2 regions of the Streptomyces sp. ME02-8801-2C genome follow, and region 1 is predicted to be linked to the other one. Evidence: riboswitches for the same ligand, from Rfam matches in the RefSeq annotation. Region 1 holds a riboswitch; the other holds the start of a gene.
What was found. Region 1 has a riboswitch for glycine ahead of gcvT (glycine cleavage system aminomethyltransferase GcvT). Riboswitches for the same ligand answer to the same signal wherever they lie in the genome.
Positions count from the first base shown of each region.

Region 1 (9,351 bases):
GAGCCGTCTCCTTGTACTTGACGCTCATGTCGGCCCCCGTCTCCTTCATCGTCTTGATGACCTTGTCCAGGGACACCTTGTGCGAGCCGTCCCCCCGCATCGCCATCCGCGCCGCCGTGACCGCCTTCACCGCTGCCATGCCGTTGCGCTCGATGCACGGGATCTGGACCAGGCCGCCGACCGGATCGCAGGTCAGGCCGAGATTGTGCTCCATACCGATCTCAGCCGCGTTCTCGACCTGTTCCGGGCTGCCGCCCAGTACCTCCGCCAGCGCGCCCGCCGCCATCGAGCAGGCCGAGCCGACCTCACCCTGGCAGCCGACCTCCGCGCCGGAGATGGACGCGTTCTCCTTGAACAGCATGCCGATCGCGCCGGCGGCGAGCAGGAAACGGACCACGCCGTCCTCTTTTTCTCCTTCGGAGGCACCGCCCGCCGCGAAGTTGAGGTAGTAGTGCAGGACCGCCGGAATGATGCCCGCGGCCCCGTTCGTCGGGGCCGTCACGACCCGGCCGCCCGCCGCGTTCTCCTCGTTCACCGCCATCGCGTACAGCGTGATCCACTCCATGGCGCGGGCCAACGGCTCGCCCTCCGCCCGGAGTTGGCGGGCTGACATGGCCGCGCGTCGGCGGACCCGGAGCCCGCCCGGGAGGATGCCCTCGCGCGACATGCCGCGCGACACGCACGCCTGCATCACGCGCCAGATGTCCAGCAGCCCGGCACGGATCTCGTCCTCGGTGCGCCAGGCCCGCTCGTTCTCCAGCATCAGCGCGGAGATCGACAGACCCGTCTCCTTCGTCAGGCGCAGCAGCTCGTCGCCCGTACGGAAGGGGTACTTGAGGGCCGTGTCGTCGAGCTTGATCCGGTCCGCGCCCACGGCGTCCTCGTCGACGACGAATCCGCCGCCCACCGAGTAGTACGTCTTCGAGAGGAGTTCGGCGCCCGAGGCGTCGTACGCCCACAGGGTCATGCCGTTCGCGTGGTAGGGGAGGGTCTTACGGCGGTGCAGGACCAGGTCGTCGTCGAAGGAGAAGGCGATCTCGTGGTCGTCGAGGAGCCTGAGTCGGCCCGACTCCTTGATTTGCTCGACCCGGTCGTCCGCGCCCTCGACGTCCACCGTGCGCGGTGAGGCGCCCTCCAGACCGAGCAGCACCGCCTTCGGGGTGCCGTGGCCGTGGCCCGTCGCGCCGAGCGAGCCGTACAGCTCGGCGCGGACCGAGGCCACCGCGCCGAGGACGTCCTCGTTGCGCAGCCGGCGGGCGAACAGCCGGGCCGCCCGCATCGGGCCGACCGTGTGGGAGCTGGACGGGCCGATGCCGATCGAGAACAGGTCGAAGACCGAGATGGCCACGGTGACTCCTCCAAAGAGGGCGGGGGCACACGTCGTCGGGTGCCCCCGCCAGGAAACTACTTGTTCAGGCCGGGGTACAGCGGGTGCTTGTCGGCCAGTGCCCTGACGCGTGCCTTCAGAGCGTCGACGTCGAACGACGGCTTGAGGGTCTCGGCGATCACGTCCGCGACCTCCGTGAAGTCCTCGGCCGTGAAACCGCGGGTGGCGAGGGCCGGCGTACCGATCCGCAGGCCGGACGTCACCATCGGCGGACGCGGGTCGTTCGGGATCGCGTTCCGGTTGACGGTGATGCCGACCTCGTGGAGCCGGTCCTCGGCCTGCTTGCCGTCGAGTTCGGAGTTGCGCAGGTCCACGAGGACCAGGTGGACGTCCGTACCGCCGGAGAGGACCGACACCCCGTGCTCCGCGACGTCCGCGCCGACCAGACGCTCGGCGAGGATGTGGGCACCCTCGACCGTACGGCGCTGGCGCTCCTTGAACTCGTCGCTCGCGGCGACCTTGAAGGAGACGGCCTTCGCGGCGATCACGTGCTCGAGGGGGCCGCCCTGGAAGCCCGGGAAGACGGACGAGTTCAGCTTCTTCGCGAACTCCTGCTTCGCCAGGATGATCCCGCCGCGCGGGCCGCCCAGCGTCTTGTGGGTCGTCGAGGTGACGACGTCCGCGTACGGCACCGGGTTCGGGTGCAGGCCCGCCGCGACGAGACCGGCGAAGTGCGCCATGTCGACCCAGAGGTAGGCCCCGACTTCGTCCGCGATACGGCGGAACTCCGCGAAGTCCAGCTGACGCGGGTACGCCGACCAGCCCGCGATGATCACCTTCGGGCGGTGCTCCTTGGCGAGCTGCTCCAGCTCGGCCATGTCGACCAGCCCGGCCTCGTCGACGTGGTAGGCGACCACGTCGAACTGCTTGCCGGAGAAGTTCAGCCGCATCCCGTGGGTGAGGTGGCCGCCGTGGGCCAGGTCCAGCCCGAGGATGGTGTCGCCGGGCTGGGCGAGAGCGAACAGCGCGGCCTGGTTGGCGGAGGCGCCCGAGTGTGGCTGCACATTGGCGTACTCGGCGCCGAACAGCTCCTTGACCCGGTCGATCGCGATCTGCTCGGCGACGTCGACGTGCTCGCAGCCACCGTAGTAGCGGCGGCCGGGGTAGCCCTCGGCGTACTTGTTGGTGAGGACCGAGCCCTGGGCCTCCATGACGGCGACCGGAGCGAAGTTCTCCGAGGCGATCATCTCCAGGGTGGACTGCTGGCGGTCGAGCTCGGCGTCGACGGCGGCGGCGATGTCGGGGTCGAGCTCGTGCAGGGGGGTGTTCAGAAGCGACATGGGTCGATACGTCCTTACGCCTGGGGGCCTCAGCTGCCGGAGAACGCGGTGTACTCGTCCGCGGAGAGCAGGTCGCCCGGCTCGTCCGCCACGCGCACCTTGAAGAGCCAACCGCCCTCGAACGGGGCGGAGTTCACCAGCGACGGGTCGTTGGAGACGTCCTCGTTGACCTCGGTGACCTCACCGGAAACCGGTGAGTACAGGTCGCTGACCGACTTGGTCGACTCCAGCTCGCCGCAGGTCTCACCCGCGGTCACCGTGGCTCCGACCTCGGGAAGCTGGACGTACACGACATCGCCGAGCGCGTTGGCCGCGTGCTCGGTGATACCGACCGTCGAGACGCCGTCCTCGGCGCCCGACAGCCACTCGTGCTCCTTGCTGTAGCGCAGCTGCTGGGGGTTGCTCATGGCCTGAATTCTCCTGTACGCGGGGGACTGGTCATGCATGGGGTACTACAGGGAGGGCCCGTGAACCAGCAGGACACGGGACACCGGAACGACGGGCAGGATCACTTCCCGCGCTTGTAGAACGGCAGAGCCACGACCTCGTACGGCTCGTGGCTGCCCCGGATGTCCACGCCCACGCCCGCCGTACCCGGCTCGGCGTACGCGGCGTCGACGTACGCCATCGCGATCGGCCTGCCGAGGGTGGGGGAGGGGGCGCCCGAGGTGACCTCGCCGATCACCTGGCCGCCGGCGACGACCGCGTACCCGGCGCGCGGGACGCGGCGGCCCTCGGCGACCAGGCCGACGAGGACCCGCGGCGGCTCGTACGAGGCGCGCTCGGCGGCCTCGCGCAGGGCCGCGCGGCCCACGAAGTCACCCGCCTTGTCGAACTTGACGACCCGGCCGAGCCCGGCGTCGAAGGGCGTGCGGGAGAGGCTCAGCTCATGCCCGTACAGCGGCATGCCCGCCTCCAGGCGCAGGGTGTCCCGGCAGGACAGTCCGCAGGGGACGAGCCCCACGGGCGTGCCCGCGTCGGTCAGCGCCTGCCACACCTTCTCCGCGTCGCCCGGCGCCACGAACAGCTCGAAGCCGTCCTCGCCGGTGTAGCCGGTGCGTGCGATGAGGGCGGGGACACCGGCGACCGTGCCGGGCAGGCCCGCGTAGTACTTGAGGCCGTCGAGATCGGCGTCGGTGAGGGCCGCCAGGATCCCGGGGGCCTCCGGGCCCTGCACGGCGATCAGCGCGTAGGCGTCCCGGTCGTCACGGACCAGCGCGTCGAAGCCGTCGGACCGCTCGACCAGGGCGTCCAGGACGACCTGCGCGTTGCCCGCGTTGGCGACCACCAGGAACTCGGTCTCGGCCAGGCGGTAGACGATCAGGTCGTCGAGGATGCCGCCGTCCGCCCGGCAGATCATGGTGTAGCGGGCGCGCCCGACGGCGACGGCCCCGAGATTGCCGACCAGGGCGTGGTCCAGAAGCGCGGCGGCCTCCGGCCCCGACACGGTGATCTCACCCATGTGGGAGAGGTCGAAGAGGCCGGCCTTCGTGCGTACGGCCAGATGCTCGTCGCGCTCGGAGCCGTACCGCAGGGGCATGTCCCAGCCGGCGAAGTCGGTCATGGTGGCGCCGAGCGAACGATGCAGGGCATCGAGCGCGGTCAGACGCAGAGGGGTGCTGCTCATCGGTAGTGCTCCCAGGGCATGACGGCGAGGTCGTTCCTCCCCATCTGTCATCGGAACCTGAGAGGTTCGTCATGACCACCTGTGAAACGGCGGGTCACTGACTTGCACCTTGGGTGGAGCCACTGGTCACGACGACCGGCGGCCCGCTTTTCAGATGTGCCTCGCCCGCGCGGTAACGGGGCCTGAGAGATTCAAGGGAGGGACTTGCTCCTTCGGCGCCCGGGTACCCCATGGGTCCCGGAACTCTCCCGCGCGGATTCAAGCGGCCGGTATGCAGTTGGCGGGCACATCATCGCACGCATTCCTTGGGCACGGCAGGGGGACCCTTCACAGGAGGGGCACAGCCTGCCACGAGCGTGCGTATCGCACGCATATCGCCCTGTAGCAGGCCTGTTGCAGTAAGCGGACCCAACCGAGAGACACCGCGTATTACCTTCTCTTTACACTCGACGGGGACGGTACTTCCCGACCCCATGGGAGGACGATCACGGTGAACAGGACCACGGCGTACGCGACGACCTCGGCCCTCGGGCTGACCGACGCGCTGCCCAAGCAGCCGGCCGCCCCCGTCCGGGAGGCGTGCGCCCCGCGCCCGGAACCCGTGATCCGCGACCTGCGGGAGCGCTCGGGCCGCAGCCCGCACGGCCTCACCTTCGGCGCCCGCGACCTCGTCGTGGTCACCGGTCTCCCCGGCAGCGGAAAGTCCACACTGATGCGCCGGGCGGTGAGCGCCACCGGCATCGACTCCCAGAACACCCGCGACCACTGGGACGCCCGTACGCCCTCCTTCCTCCCCTACGCCGTCTACCGCCCCCTCGTCCGCCTCGCCCACTACGCCGGACTGCGCCGCGCCCTGCGCTCCGGCGCCGGAGTCGTCGTCCACGACTGCGGTACGCAGGCCTGGGTGCGCGGCTGGCTGGCCCGCGAGGCCCGCCGCCGGGGCGGCACCCTGCATCTCCTCCTTCTCGACGTCACCCCCGACGACGCGCTGGAGGGCCAGCGCGAACGCGGCCGGGGCGTCTCGCGGTACGCGTTCCTGCGCCACCGGCAGGCCGCCTCGCGTCTGCTGCGCTCAGTGGAGAAGGGGAACCTGCCGGACGGCTGCGGCTCGGCGGTGCTGATCGACCGGGACGCGGCGGACGTCCTGCGCAGGATCGACTTCGCGGACTGACCTCCGTATCCGCCGGGGCCGGTTAGGGTTTTGCCCATTAAGGGACTCCCCTTGAGGGACTCAGGACAGCGGTTCACAGCAGGCGGTAGGCAGATGGACATCCCGGCGGACTTCCCCCCGGACTTTCCCGGGGGCTTCCCAGCACCGGCACACCCCCATTCGCACGGCGGATGGCCGGGCAACGAGCTGGAGGAAGTGCTCTCGGCGTCCCTCGGGGTGCCCGGCGCGGGCGCCCGCATCGTCGAGGTCCTCGGCCGCAGCTTCGTCTGGGTCCCCCTCCCGGCCGGCGGCGGCCCCTACACCGGCCCGCTCGACCTGCCGACGATGGACATCGCGGGCCAGGCGTACGTACCGGTCTTCAGCTCGGAGGAGCAGTTCCGGCAGGTCGTCGGCGGCCATGTGTCGTACACCGTGGCCCCCGCCGTCGAGTTCGCCCGCGGCCTGCCGCCCCAGGTCGGCATCGCCGTGAACCCGGACGGCATGGTCGGCGTGCCGCTGCCCCCGCCCGCCGTCGCCGAACTCTGCCGCGCGGGCCGCAGTGTCCTCGACGGCGCAGCCGGCGGCCGCGTCCGCCTCTACGAGCCCAACTGGCAGGAGGACCCGGTCGACTTCCTCGCCGCCGCGGCGACGGAGTTCGCCGGCACGGGCGTCGTCCAGACGGCCCGCCGCTGCCTCGCCGCGATAGAGACGGCGGCCCCCGTGATGTTCATAGGCGTCGAACTCTCCCCCTGGGACCCGGTCGCCCGCACCATCCCGATGGACGCCCTGGCCAGGGCACTGGGCCACACACCCGCCCCCTGGCCGGTGAACCTGGTCTTCCTGGACCTGGCCCAGGACCCGGTGACGGACTGGCTGAGAGACCGGGTCCGCCCCTTCTACCAACACGGGTACTGACAAACACCCCTGAGGCACACCCCCTAGGGGCGCGGGGAACTGCGCGACCAGCCGCAACGCACCCGCAGCCGCCGACCACAGCAAGTCCCGAGCTCCGCAGCGGCTTCGCAGACCGCGTCAGCCCGCGCCGCCGCTTAAGCTAAGAAACGCACAACTCGTTCGGTGTTACGAAGGGGCGGTAATGGTGAGCGCGTCGGGCACGGCCGCGGCCGGTCAGGTCGAGCACATGCTGCGCCAAGTGACGCCCGGGCGTTACGACGCCTACGAGGCGCTCCTGCGCGCCCTCGCGACCCCGTCCTCCGGCCAGATCTGGATGCTGCTCTGGCACGGCCAGGCCGGTTCCCCCGACGCCCAGTACGGAAACATGCAGGTCGACGGGTACGGCTACGCGCCCTGCGTGACCTCCGCCCAGGAGCTGTCGGTCAGCGGCTGGAACAGGTCGTACGAGGTGGTCGACGGCCTCGACGTGGCCCGCACCCTCTACCCCGACCAGTTCGGCCTGTGGCTCAACCCGCACTCCCCGGGCGGCGGCGTCGGCATCCCCTGGCTCGACCTGCGCCGGATCGCGGCGGGCCTGGAACGCCAGCCCGCGGGGCCGTTGCGGCTGGCCGAGCCCGGCATCGAGATCCCGCAGTTCTACGCCCTCCTCTGTCAGAACGCCCACCGCACCCCGGCGATCCGCACCCTGCGCCGCGCCTGGGTACAGCCGGCGCTCGGAGCGCCGTATCTCGCCATCGGCCTCGACGTGTACGACACGTCGCCGCCGGCGGTGGACTCGGTGCGGGCGATGATGCAGCAGTCGATCGGAGCGGTCCCGGAGGGGCTGCCGGTGTCGACGGTCGCGATGTCGGACGAGCAGGACCCGGTCGTGATGTGGCTGCGCGCGAACGCCCGGCCGTTCTACGACCGGGAGGCACACGCGGCTCCGGCGCAGGCGCCTGCGGCCGGCGGGTACGGATACCCACAACTCCGGCCTTACTGACGCCGACGCTCCGGCGTGCGCCGAACGACCGGCCGGCGACGCGGCTGAATCCTCATACGAACGGCCCGATCCATGATCGCTGTCTTCGCGCGTAGATAGCGCCGATATGTCGCGTTCACTATAATATGTATCTTATGTTCCAACTGCCCCGCGTTCGGGGGACGTTACCCGGTGTTCGGATAACGGAATCCACAGGGGAGCATCACGGTTGCGCATACTTTCGCCTACAGGTCTTTCACGTGATCGCCGAATCACTGAAGACTCGCCTGTCAGACGATGGGGTGGCCGTGTCTGTGAGTCGACACCGCATGGTTTAGTCGACTAATCAGCATGATCGTCAGCAGGACAGGAACAGCCGGGTCGGCGGGCCGCACCATCTGCGGCACATACCCGGCAGGCAAGTGAATCAAGCCGCAGACAGCGGCAGGCGTAGGCCGGTCACCACCGGCGAGAGGGGTCGGGTCACTGTGACCGCACCGATCGAGACCACCGCAGCGGCAGCCGAGGCACAGCCGGAGGCTGTGCTCGCCGGTGCCGGTAAGGGGCAGATCGAGGGCCGTTCCCTGGGGCAGATCGCCTGGACCCGGTTCAAGAGGGACAAGGTGGCGGTCGCCGGCGGCGTCATCGTCGTCCTGCTCGTCCTGCTCGCGGTCCTCTCGCGGCCCATTCAGGCCGTGTTCGGCCTCGATCCCAACGCGTTCAACCAGGACCTGATCGACCCCAACACCTCCCTCCCCAAGGGCGACTTCGGTGGCATGAGCTGGGATCACCCGCTCGGTGTCGAACCGAAGTTCGGGCGTGACATCGCCACCCGCATCCTGGAGGGCTCCTGGGTGTCGCTGGTCGTCGCGTTCGGCGCCACGGTCCTGTCCAACGTGATCGGCACGATCCTCGGTGTGGTCGCCGGGTACTACGGCGGACGGGTCGACACGATCATCAGCCGGCTGATGGACACCTTCCTCGCCTTCCCCCTCCTGCTCTTCGCCATCGCCATCTCCGCCACACTCCAGGGCGGCGCGTTCGGTCTGGAAGGGCTGCCGCTCCACATCACTGTGCTGATCTTCGTCATCGGCTTCTTCAACTGGCCCTACCTGGGACGCATCGTCCGCGGCCAGACGTTGGCCCTGCGTGAGCGCGAGTTCGTGGACGCCTCCCGCGGAATGGGCGCCAAGGGGCCGTACATCCTCTTCCGCGAGCTGCTGCCGAACCTGGTCGGCCCGATCATCGTCTACTCGACGCTGCTCATCCCGACCAACATCCTCTTCGAGGCCTCACTGAGCTTCCTCGGCGTCGGTATCCAGCCCCCGCAGGCTTCCTGGGGCGGCATGCTCAACCAGGCGGTCACCTACTACCAGGTCGACCCGCAGTTCATGATCGTGCCCGGTCTTGCCATCTTCGTGACCGTTCTGGCGTTCAACCTGCTCGGCGACGGTCTCCGGGACGCACTCGACCCGCGCAGCCGCTGATGCGGTCGCGTCGGGAGTTCAGCAAGTTTCCACTAATGGAGGAGAAGCAGACCATCATGCGAAGGTCAGCGCTGGCCGCGGTTGCGGCGATCGGATCTGCGAGCCTGGTGCTCGCGGGCTGCAGCAAAGCCGATGACGGCAAGACGGATGACGGTACCAAGGCGGCTGGGGCCAACGCAGCGACCACGGGCGTCGTCAACGTGTCCGACCAGAAGGGGGGCACGGTCACCTACGAGCTGTCCGACGTCCCGGACTCCTTCGACCCCGGCAACACGTACTACGGGTACATGTTCAACTTCAGCCGGCTGTACGCCCGCTCGCTGATGACCTTCAAGCCCGGCCCGGGTCAGAAGGGCAACGAGCTGGTCCCGGACCTCGCCGAGAGCGCCGGTGTGCCCAGCGACGGCGGCAAGACCTGGACGTACAAGCTCCGCTCGGGGCTGAAGTACCAGGACGGCACCCCGATCACCTCGAAGGACGTCAAGTACGCCGTCGAGCGCTCCAACTTCGCGCGTGACGTGCTCTCCCTCGGCCCGAACTACTT
Region 1 is NZ_JARAXP010000009.1:20,914-30,264, forward strand. Features, by position in the region: gene PV396_RS28595 (L-serine ammonia-lyase) at 1-1,348, opposite strand, end outside; gene glyA (serine hydroxymethyltransferase) at 1,405-2,667, opposite strand; gene gcvH (glycine cleavage system protein GcvH) at 2,697-3,074, opposite strand; gene gcvT (glycine cleavage system aminomethyltransferase GcvT) at 3,176-4,294, opposite strand; glycine riboswitch at 4,455-4,555, opposite strand; gene PV396_RS28615 (AAA family ATPase) at 4,779-5,465, shown strand; gene PV396_RS28620 (enhanced serine sensitivity protein SseB) at 5,559-6,359, shown strand; gene PV396_RS28625 (enhanced serine sensitivity protein SseB C-terminal domain-containing protein) at 6,544-7,341, shown strand; gene PV396_RS28630 (ABC transporter permease) at 7,809-8,807, shown strand; gene PV396_RS28635 (ABC transporter substrate-binding protein) at 8,843-9,351, shown strand, end outside.

Region 2 (9,351 bases), on a different contig from region 1:
GTACGGGCTGGTCGTGCCGCTGCCCGACGGGGCGTACGACGCGGAGACGGTCACTGTCGCCACGCTCGTCGCCGAGCTGGGGCGGTTCGGGATCGAGCCACGGCATCTGCGGGTGATGAAGGCCGCGGCCGAACGCGAGGCCGGTCTGGTCGACCAGGTGGTGGCCCCGCTCAAGCGTCACCGCAATCCGCAGACCAGGGCCCTAGCGGAGGCCCGCAGCAAGGAACTGGCCGGGCTCACGGTCAAGCTGCACGCGGCCCTGGTGCGCATCGCGCTGGGTGTGCGGCAGCCCTGAGCCGAGGTCGCCGGGGGGTGGATCGGCCGCCCGTTCCGTGCCCGACTACCCAAACATCCCGGGCACGGCCTAGGGTTGCTGTGTGAACGAGCTCGATGTCGTAGGTGTCCGGGTCGAAATGCCCTCCAACCAACCGATCGTGCTCCTGCGTGAAGTGGGAGGCGACCGCTACCTTCCCATCTGGATCGGACCGGGTGAGGCGACAGCGATCGCCTTCGCCCAGCAGGGCATGGCCCCCGCGCGACCGCTGACCCACGACCTGTTCAAGGACGTGCTGGAGGCCGTCGGCCAGGAACTCACCGAGGTGCGGATCACCGATCTGCGTGAGGGTGTGTTCTACGCGGAGTTGGTGTTCGCCAGTGGAGTCGAGGTGAGTGCCCGTCCGTCCGACGCCATAGCGCTTGCGCTGCGTACCGGGACGCCGATCTACGGCAGTGACGGTGTGCTCGACGACGCCGGGATCGCGATCCCCGACGAGCAGGAGGACGAAGTGGAGAAGTTCCGCGAGTTCCTCGACCAGATCTCTCCCGAGGACTTCGGTACCAACAGTCAGTGAGCCTCAAACCAAGGCTGTAGAGGCTCCTGCCGCCCCACGGACCCACTGGTCCGTGGGGTCTGTCTTTTGGCCCACGGCGTCACGAATGATGGCAATTGCCAGCAGCGTGTGAGAGCGTCGTGCGGCTCTGGCGGAGCGCATTCGGCTAGCCTTTCCCCGCGGTGGGGTACGGGAAACCACTCCTAGGGTGATTATCACTCGGCGTGCCGAGTGTGGCGATCGTTGACGCGCCCCTGGGGACTGCCTACCGTCAAGAAGGCAGGTCAAGGACGGAGGTCGGCGTGAGAAGCAGCGGCGACGGTACGGCTGGGGGTGCCCCCGGACGCGGTCTCGGGGAGAGTGGCCCGTACCCTCCCCCAGGCTCTCGGCAACGCTCGAGCTGGGGGGACCCCCATCACGGCGACGCGGTCGATCACGTCTCGCGGCCGACGGCTGTAGCAGGCGGCGGAGGGGCGACATCCATGGCGTCCGAGGAGATCGGCTACCGCGGCCCCACGGCGTGCGCGGCGGCCGGCATCACTTATCGGCAGTTGGACTACTGGGCGCGCACCGGCCTGGTCGAGCCGAGCGTGCGGCCCGCCCACGGGTCGGGGACGCAGCGTCTCTACAGCTTCCGCGATGTTGTGGTCCTGAAGATCGTCAAGCGCTTTCTGGACACCGGCGTCTCATTGCAGAACATCCGTACGGCCGTTCAGCATCTTCGGGCGTGCGAGTTCCGCGATCTGGAGCGGCTGACGTTGATGAGCGACGGCGCGACGGTCTACGAGTGCACGTCCCCGGACGAGGTGCACGCGCTGCTCCAGGGCGGTCAGGGCATCTTCGGTATCGCCGTGGGCGTGGTGTGGCGGGATGTGGAAAGCGCTCTCTCGCAGCTGCACGGGGAACGCGTCGACACGGGCGAGACGCTGGTGGGGCACAACCCCACGGACGAGCTGGCGCGGCGGCGCAACCGGGCGGTCTGAGCGGCATCCCCGACTTGGCGCCGCCGTCTTCCGGGGCCGTTGTCAGTGGCGTAGGGCAGCATCGGTGATGTGAGAAACGTGCCCACGATCCTGCATCTCGACATGGATGCCTTCTTCGCCTCGGCGGAGCAGGCGTCCAAGCCGAGTCTGCGCGGGAAAGCCGTAGTCGTGGGCGGGCTCGGGCCGCGCGGGGTGGTGGCCACCGCCTCCTACGAGGCCCGGGTCTTCGGGGTGCACTCCGCGATGCCGATGGCACAGGCACGCAGGCTCGCGCCGAACGCCGCGTATCTCGTGCCGAGGGGCGCCTTCTACCGGTCGATCAGCGAACAGGTCATGGAACTCCTGCACGGGCTGTCGCCGCTGGTGGAGCCCTTGAGCCTGGACGAGGCGTTCGTCGATCTGGAGGCCGGGCAGGCGGCCTGGGACGAGGGGTCGGCCAGGCTGGCCGGGGCCAAGCTGCGCGCGGACATACGGGCCGTCACGGGGCTCACCGGATCGGTGGGGCTGGCCGCCTCCAAGATGCTCGCGAAGATCGCCTCGGAACAGGCCAAGCCGGACGGTCTGGTGGTGATCGAACCCGGGACCGAGCGGGCGCTGCTCGGGCCGATGTCGGTGCGGACCCTGCCCGGGGTCGGCCCGGCGACCGGCGACCATCTGCGGCGGGCCGGGATCAGCACGGTCGACGAACTGGCCGAGGCAGGCGAGGACGAGCTCGTACGGCTGCTGGGGAAGGCGCACGGGCACGCGCTGTACGCGATGGCGCTGGCGCACGACGAGCGGCCCGTGGTGGCTGAACGGGAGACCAAGTCCGTGTCGGTCGAGGACACCTATGACGTGGACATCCACGACCGGGGCCGGGTAGGCACCGAGGTGCAGCGGCTGGCCGACCGGTGTGTGCGGCGATTGCGGGGTGCGGGGCTGTCCGGGCGGACCATCGTCCTCAAGGTGCGCCGGTACGACTTCTCCACGCTGACCCGGTCCGAGACGCTCCGGGGGCCCACTGACGACCCCGCGGTGGTGCGGGAGGCGGCGGCCCGGCTCCTGGAGGCGGTGGACACCACCGGGGGCGTCCGGCTGCTCGGGGTCGGGGTGAGCGGCCTCGCCGACTACACGCAGGAGGATCTGTTCGCCCAAGCGGCCGGGGAGCTGGCGGCGCTCGAGCCGGACGGGGAGGCGGAGCACGAGCCGGTCGAGGAGCCGGAGGCGCCCGCCGAGCGGCGCTGGACCACCGGGCACGACGTACGGCATGCCGACTTCGGGCCCGGGTGGGTGCAGGGGAGCGGGCTGGGGCGGGTGACCGTCCGGTTCGAGACGCCGGACTCGGAGCAGCCCGGGCGGGTGCGGACGTTCCGGACCGACGATCCCGCGCTGGAGCCGGCGGATCCGCTGCCGTTGGTGGCCCTGGCGCCGCGACGACCCGACGGTCCGGATGAGGGGTCCTCCGGTCAGGAGTCGTCCGTGCCCGCCAGCCTGCCGAAGTCGTGGTCCGGGAAGGGGGGCGGAGGAGCCACGTCGAGGCCGTAGTGGTGGTAGAGCTGGAGTTCCTGTTCCGGGGAGAGGTGGCGGCCGACACCGAAATCGGGCGCGTCCTTGATCAGGGCACGCTCGAAGGGGATGCGCAGGGTGCCGTCGACCAGTTCGCTGGGCTCCAGGGGCACGAAAGCGTCCCTGCTGAACAGCCCTGTCCGTATGGCCGCCCACTCCGGCACTCCCGTGGCGTCGTCGAGGTAGATCTCGTCGATCGTGCCGATCTTGGTGCCGTTGCGGTCGAAGGCCTTGCGGCCGATCAGGTTGCGCGGATCGATGTCGGTCTGCACGGCGCCTCCGTAGGATCGCAACTCATCCGTAAGCACTACAAAAGAGCACATCCGGGAAGGCGGCCACTCGAAGGTCTGTGCGTGGACCCGCTGGTAGGCTGGCCAATGGCTGCTGACCCTGTGCGGGAGAGTCCTCCGGAACCTCGGAGGCGCCGAAGGAGCAAATCCTCCCCGGAATCTCTCAGGCCCCTGTACCGCACGGACGAGGTCACTCTGGAAAGAAGAGCGGGTGTCGACGGCTTCCGCTCTCACCGACGGTGAAAACCGGGACGTCAGCGTGTTGGCGGTCCGGTGAAGCTCTCAGGTTGAGATGACAGAGGGGGAGGCCGTTCGGGCACCCGTGCCGGGGTGCCCCTCGAAGGTCGCGACGACCAGGAGGCCTCCGTAATGACCGCCCACCGCACTCCGCTCGCCGAACTCGAACAGGGAACGCCCTTCGAGCGGCGTCATATCGGGCCCGATCACGAGGACCGGGCCAAGATGCTCGCGCAGGTCGGATACGGCTCCCTCGACGAGCTGACCGCCGCCGCGGTGCCGGACGTGATCAGGAACGCCGACGCGCTCGACCTGCCGAGCGCCCGTACCGAGGCCGAGGTGCTGGCCGAGCTGCGGTCGCTGGCCGACCGGAACCAGGTGCTGGGGTCCATGATCGGGCTCGGGTACTACGGGACCTTCACCCCGCCGGTCATCCTGCGGAACGTGATGGAGAACCCCGCCTGGTACACCGCGTACACGCCTTACCAGCCGGAGATCTCGCAGGGGCGCCTCGAAGCGCTGCTGAACTTCCAGACGATGGTCGCCGACCTCACCGGGCTGCCCACCTCCGGCGCCTCACTGCTCGACGAGGGCACCGCGGCCGCCGAGGCGATGGCGCTGTCCCGGCGCATGGGCAAGAACAAGAAGGGCCTCTTCCTCGTCGACGCGGACGCCCTGCCGCAGACCATCGCCGTCATCGAGACGCGGGCCGAGCCGACCGGCGTCGAGGTCGTCGTCGCCGACCTGAGCGCGGGGATTCCGGACGACATCGCCGGGCGTGAGATCAACGGTGTGCTCCTTCAATACCCGGGTGCGTCCGGTGCCGTACGGGACCTGAAGCCCGTGATCGACCAGGCGCACGGGCTCAACGCCGTGGTCACCGTCGCCGCCGATCTGCTGGCGCTGACGCTGCTCACCTCGCCCGGTGAGCTCGGCGCCGACATCGCGGTGGGGACGACCCAGCGCTTCGGCGTACCGATGGGCTTCGGCGGGCCGCACGCCGGATACATGGCCGTACGCGAGCAGTTCGCGCGCAGCCTGCCCGGCCGGCTCGTGGGTGTCTCCGTGGACGCGGACGGGCACAAGGCGTACCGGCTCGCACTGCAGACGCGCGAGCAGCACATCCGCCGGGAGAAGGCGACCAGCAACATCTGTACGGCCCAGGTCCTGCTGGCCGTGATGGCCGGCATGTACGCCGTCCACCACGGACCCAAGGGGCTGCGGATCATTGCACGGCGCACCCACCGGTACGCCACCATCCTCGCCGCGGGGCTGACGGCGGGCGGTGTCGAGGTCGTCCACGGGGCCTACTTCGACACGCTCACCGTGCGGGTGCCCGGGAAGGCCGACGAGGTCGCCGCCGCCGCGCGCGAGCACGGGGTCAACGTGCACGTCGTCGACGCCGACCGGCTCTCCGTCTCCTGTGACGAGACCACCACACGGGACCAACTGGCCGCCGTCTGGACGGCGTTCGGGGTCGACGGCGACACCGAGGCGCTCGACGCCGACGCCGGCGACACGCTGCCGGAGGCGCTGCTGCGCACCGACGAGATCCTCACCCACCCCGTGTTCCACCAGTACCACTCCGAGACCTCGATGCTGCGCTACCTGCGCCGGCTCGCCGACCGGGACTACGCGCTCGACCGGGGCATGATCCCGCTGGGCTCCTGCACGATGAAGCTCAACGCGACCACGGAGATGGAGCCGGTCACCTGGCCCGAGTTCGGCCAGCTGCACCCCTTCGCGCCCGCCGAACAGGCGGAGGGCTATCTGACGCTGATCCGGGAGCTGGAGGAACGTCTCGCCGAGGTCACCGGCTACGACAAGGTGTCGCTCCAGCCGAACGCCGGTTCGCAGGGCGAGCTGGCCGGGCTGCTCGCCGTACGCGGATACCACCGGGCCAACGGCGACGAGCAGCGGACCGTCTGTCTGATTCCGTCGTCCGCGCACGGGACCAACGCGGCGAGTGCCGTCATGGCCGGGATGAAGGTCGTCGTCGTGAAGACCGCCGGGGACGGCGAGATCGACGTCGAGGATCTGCGGGCGAAGATCGAGCAGTACCGGGACGAGCTGTCGGTGCTGATGATCACGTACCCGTCCACCCACGGTGTGTTCGAGGAGCATGTCGCCGACATCTGCGCCCAGGTGCACGAGGCCGGCGGTCAGGTGTACGTCGACGGGGCCAACCTCAACGCACTGGTGGGGCTCGCCAAGCCTGGGCACTTCGGCGGGGACGTCTCGCATCTGAACCTGCACAAGACGTTCTGCATCCCGCACGGCGGCGGCGGCCCCGGGGTGGGCCCGGTCGGGGTGCGGGAGCACCTCGCGCCCTATCTGCCCAACCATCCGCTGCAGCCCGCGGCCGGGCCCGAGACGGGCGTGGGGCCGATCTCGGCGGCGCCCTGGGGTTCGGCGGGCATCCTGCCCATCTCGTGGGCGTACGTCCGGCTGATGGGCGGCGAGGGGCTCAAGCGGGCCACGCAGGTGGCCGTGCTGAGCGCCAACTACATCGCCAAGCGGCTGGAGCCGCACTACCCGGTCCTCTACACCGGGCCCGGCGGGCTCGTCGCGCACGAGTGCATCATCGATCTGCGGCCGATCAGCAAGGCGACGGGAGTGAGCGTCGACGACATCGCCAAGCGGCTGATCGACTACGGCTTCCACGCGCCGACCATGTCGTTCCCGGTCGCCGGGACGCTGATGATCGAGCCGACCGAGTCGGAGGACCTCGGGGAGCTGGACCGGTTCTGCGAGGCGATGATCGCCATCCGGGGCGAGATCGAGAAGGTCGGCACGGGCGGCTGGCCCGCCGACGACAACCCGCTGCGGAACGCGCCGCACACCGCCGCCGCGCTCGGCGGGGAGTGGACGCACGCCTACACGCGCGAGGAGGCGGTCTTCCCGGCCGGGGTCTCGGCGGCCGACAAGTACTGGCCGCCGGTGCGCCGGATCGACCAGGCCTTCGGTGACCGGAACCTCGTCTGTTCCTGCCCGCCGCTGGACGCTTACCAGGAGTAACGACCCTCGGACATGCGTCGGGGCCGGTTCGCAGCGAGTTCCTGCGGGCCGGCCCCTCTTCGTCTGTTCAGCTGTTCGGGCAGTCGCTCCTGACGTCCGGAGGATGCCCGGTCCGCGGTCCTCAGACGGCCGTCATCGCGCGGTGCGGGGCGATGATCTGGCCGTCGGGCAGGAGCTCACCGGTGTCCTCGAAGAGGAGGACGCCGTTGCACAGCAGGCTCCATCCCTGTTCCGGGTGGTGCGCCATGAGGCGGGCGGACTCCCGGTCGGTGGAGTGGGCTGTCGGGCACGGTGGCTGATGCTGGCACATTGGTGGGATCTTTCGCTCTGTCGTCGAGTGTGAGATGGCTGTGGTGTCTGTCTTGCGGCTCGAAGCACTGTTCATGGCCGCTCCCCGTTGTGGTAAATCGGTTCGAACCCAGTGTTGCCCCACGGGCGTCAATCCGCAGGGATTTGGCTGCACCGCTTCTCACAGGTTGAAGACGCATCACCCGCGCGGCCGGTTCAGTCCAACTGGGCTGTCCCTTTGGGTGGTTCCTGGTGGCCGGATGGGGCTAGTCCGGACGGGTCGAAAACCCTTAATGGCTCGTACGAGCGTAATGGTGCGCGAAAGAGCAATGTGCCCCGCCGACGGGAATTCGACGACGGGGCACAAGGGAATACGGAGAGTGTCGTGTCGTGTGCGGTCAGGCGGGGGAACTGAGCAGCGGGGCCGAAGTCACCCGATGGGTCAGGACCGGGAGCAGTTCGGCGACCCGATGCGGACGGTGGGCGGCGATGCCGGGCGGGGCCGGTGCCAGCGGGACGAGGAGGTCGGTGGCGGCGGGGTGGCCCTCGGCGCCGTCGGCCGTGATGTCGCCGTGCAGCCAGAGCGTGAGCATGTACAGCTCGGGGACGGACAGCAGTCGCGCCTGGTAGGGCTGTTTCATGGTCTCGGCCTGGCGCAGGGCTCGCTCGGTGGAGGCGATGTAGGGCCCTTCGAAGAAGTGCGAGAAGGCCCAGCCGTCAGGGGTCAGCATGGTCTCGGCGGCGGCCACCGCGCGGTCCCCGCTGCGGATCAGGAAGCGCCACCCGGTCAGTCGGCTGGCGGACGCCCCGGCGGGGGTGATCCGGTCCAGGACGTGTACGGGAAGCGGCAGCTCGGGAGTGGTGGGCCCCTGGGCCGTGCGGAGGGAGGGGGTCGGTGCCTCGCGGACGGCGGTGGGTGAACTGAGTGCGGTGAGGACGGTGCGCAGTGCGGGGGCGGGTGCCGGGGGGACATGCAGCGGCATGGCGGAACGCCTCTCATTCGACAGGCAAGGTGGCGCGAGGGCGGGGGCGGGGGCGGACGGCGCTGTCAGCTCTCGAAGTCTCTCGGGTCAAAGAGGCGGGGGTCGGGTGAGGCGACGGGGTGCGGCCTGTCGTACGTCACCTGGACGGCAGGACCCAGGTCCCGGGCGCCGACTCTCTGCCTTGTTCGCGGAGTTTATACGACACGTGTTCACACTGTGTTTCGTCTAACTGTTTTCCGCGTGAAGAGCAAGAGTCTGTTCGGTCGGCGTTGCGTGGTGTTTTTTTCCGATTCCCGGCCTGCTGCGCGGCGATGACCTCGGTATACGCGCCGAAGTCGGTCGGCCAATTATCGTCGACGTTTCTCACGAGTTCGAGATTGCGCGATTCTGTCGGGGGTACCCGGGCCGCACCGTCCGTCGCTTCATGCCGGACGAATGTGCCGCCGGACACGTCGAGCAGCGTAGCGGGTGACGGTGGCGCACGGGGCGTTATCGATCGCGTCGGGTGGGCATCATCCCACCTGACCCGGGACATCAGCGGCCGGTCTTCGGCCTGCCCATTCGAGGAGGGACGCTTCCGATGGGGGAGAAGGTCGTGGCGGGGCAGTTCGATCTGTCCGATCGCCGGCGCTACCGCGGCAAGCTCCGGCAGTGTCTGACGGGGCTGGAGCGACTGCTGGCCGAGAAGCGGTTCGACCGCCCGAAGAATCTGCTGGGTCTGGAGATCGAGCTGAATCTCGTCGGGCCCGACGGCATGCCGAAAATGATGAATGGGCAAGTACTCGAAAGGATCGCGAGCCGCGATTTCCAAACAGAACTCGCCATGTTCAATCTGGAAGTCAACATCGCCCCCCATCGCCTCGGCGGCCGCGTTTTCGACCGGCTCGCCGAAGAGCTCCGTACGTCCCTGGCGTATGCCCATCGAAAGGCGAACGAGGTCGACGCGGGGATCATGATGATCGGCATCCTGCCGACGCTCGGCCGTGACGACCTGGTCTCCTCCAACCTCTCCGCCGTCGACCGTTACGCCTTGCTCAACGACCAGATCGTGGCGGCCCGCGGTGAGGACTTCACGCTCGACATCGACGGGGTGGAGCGCCTGTCGTGCACGTCGAAGTCCATCGCTCCGGAGGCCGCCTGCACCTCCGTACAACTGCACCTCCAGGTCACGCCGGCG
Region 2 is NZ_JARAXP010000028.1:7,142-16,492, forward strand. Features, by position in the region: gene PV396_RS42100 (MerR family transcriptional regulator) at 1-295, shown strand, start outside; gene PV396_RS42105 (bifunctional nuclease family protein) at 378-851, shown strand; gene PV396_RS42110 (MerR family transcriptional regulator) at 1,133-1,813, shown strand; gene PV396_RS42115 (DNA polymerase IV) at 1,883-3,337, shown strand; gene PV396_RS42120 (PRC-barrel domain-containing protein) at 3,259-3,630, opposite strand; glycine riboswitch at 3,744-3,837, shown strand; gene gcvP (aminomethyl-transferring glycine dehydrogenase) at 4,018-6,903, shown strand; gene PV396_RS42130 (DUF5999 family protein) at 7,025-7,213, opposite strand; gene PV396_RS42135 (hypothetical protein) at 7,590-8,174, opposite strand; gene PV396_RS42140 (glutamate--cysteine ligase) at 8,755-9,351, shown strand, end outside.
Region 2: another riboswitch for glycine. It lies ahead of gcvP (aminomethyl-transferring glycine dehydrogenase); the one in region 1 lies ahead of gcvT (glycine cleavage system aminomethyltransferase GcvT).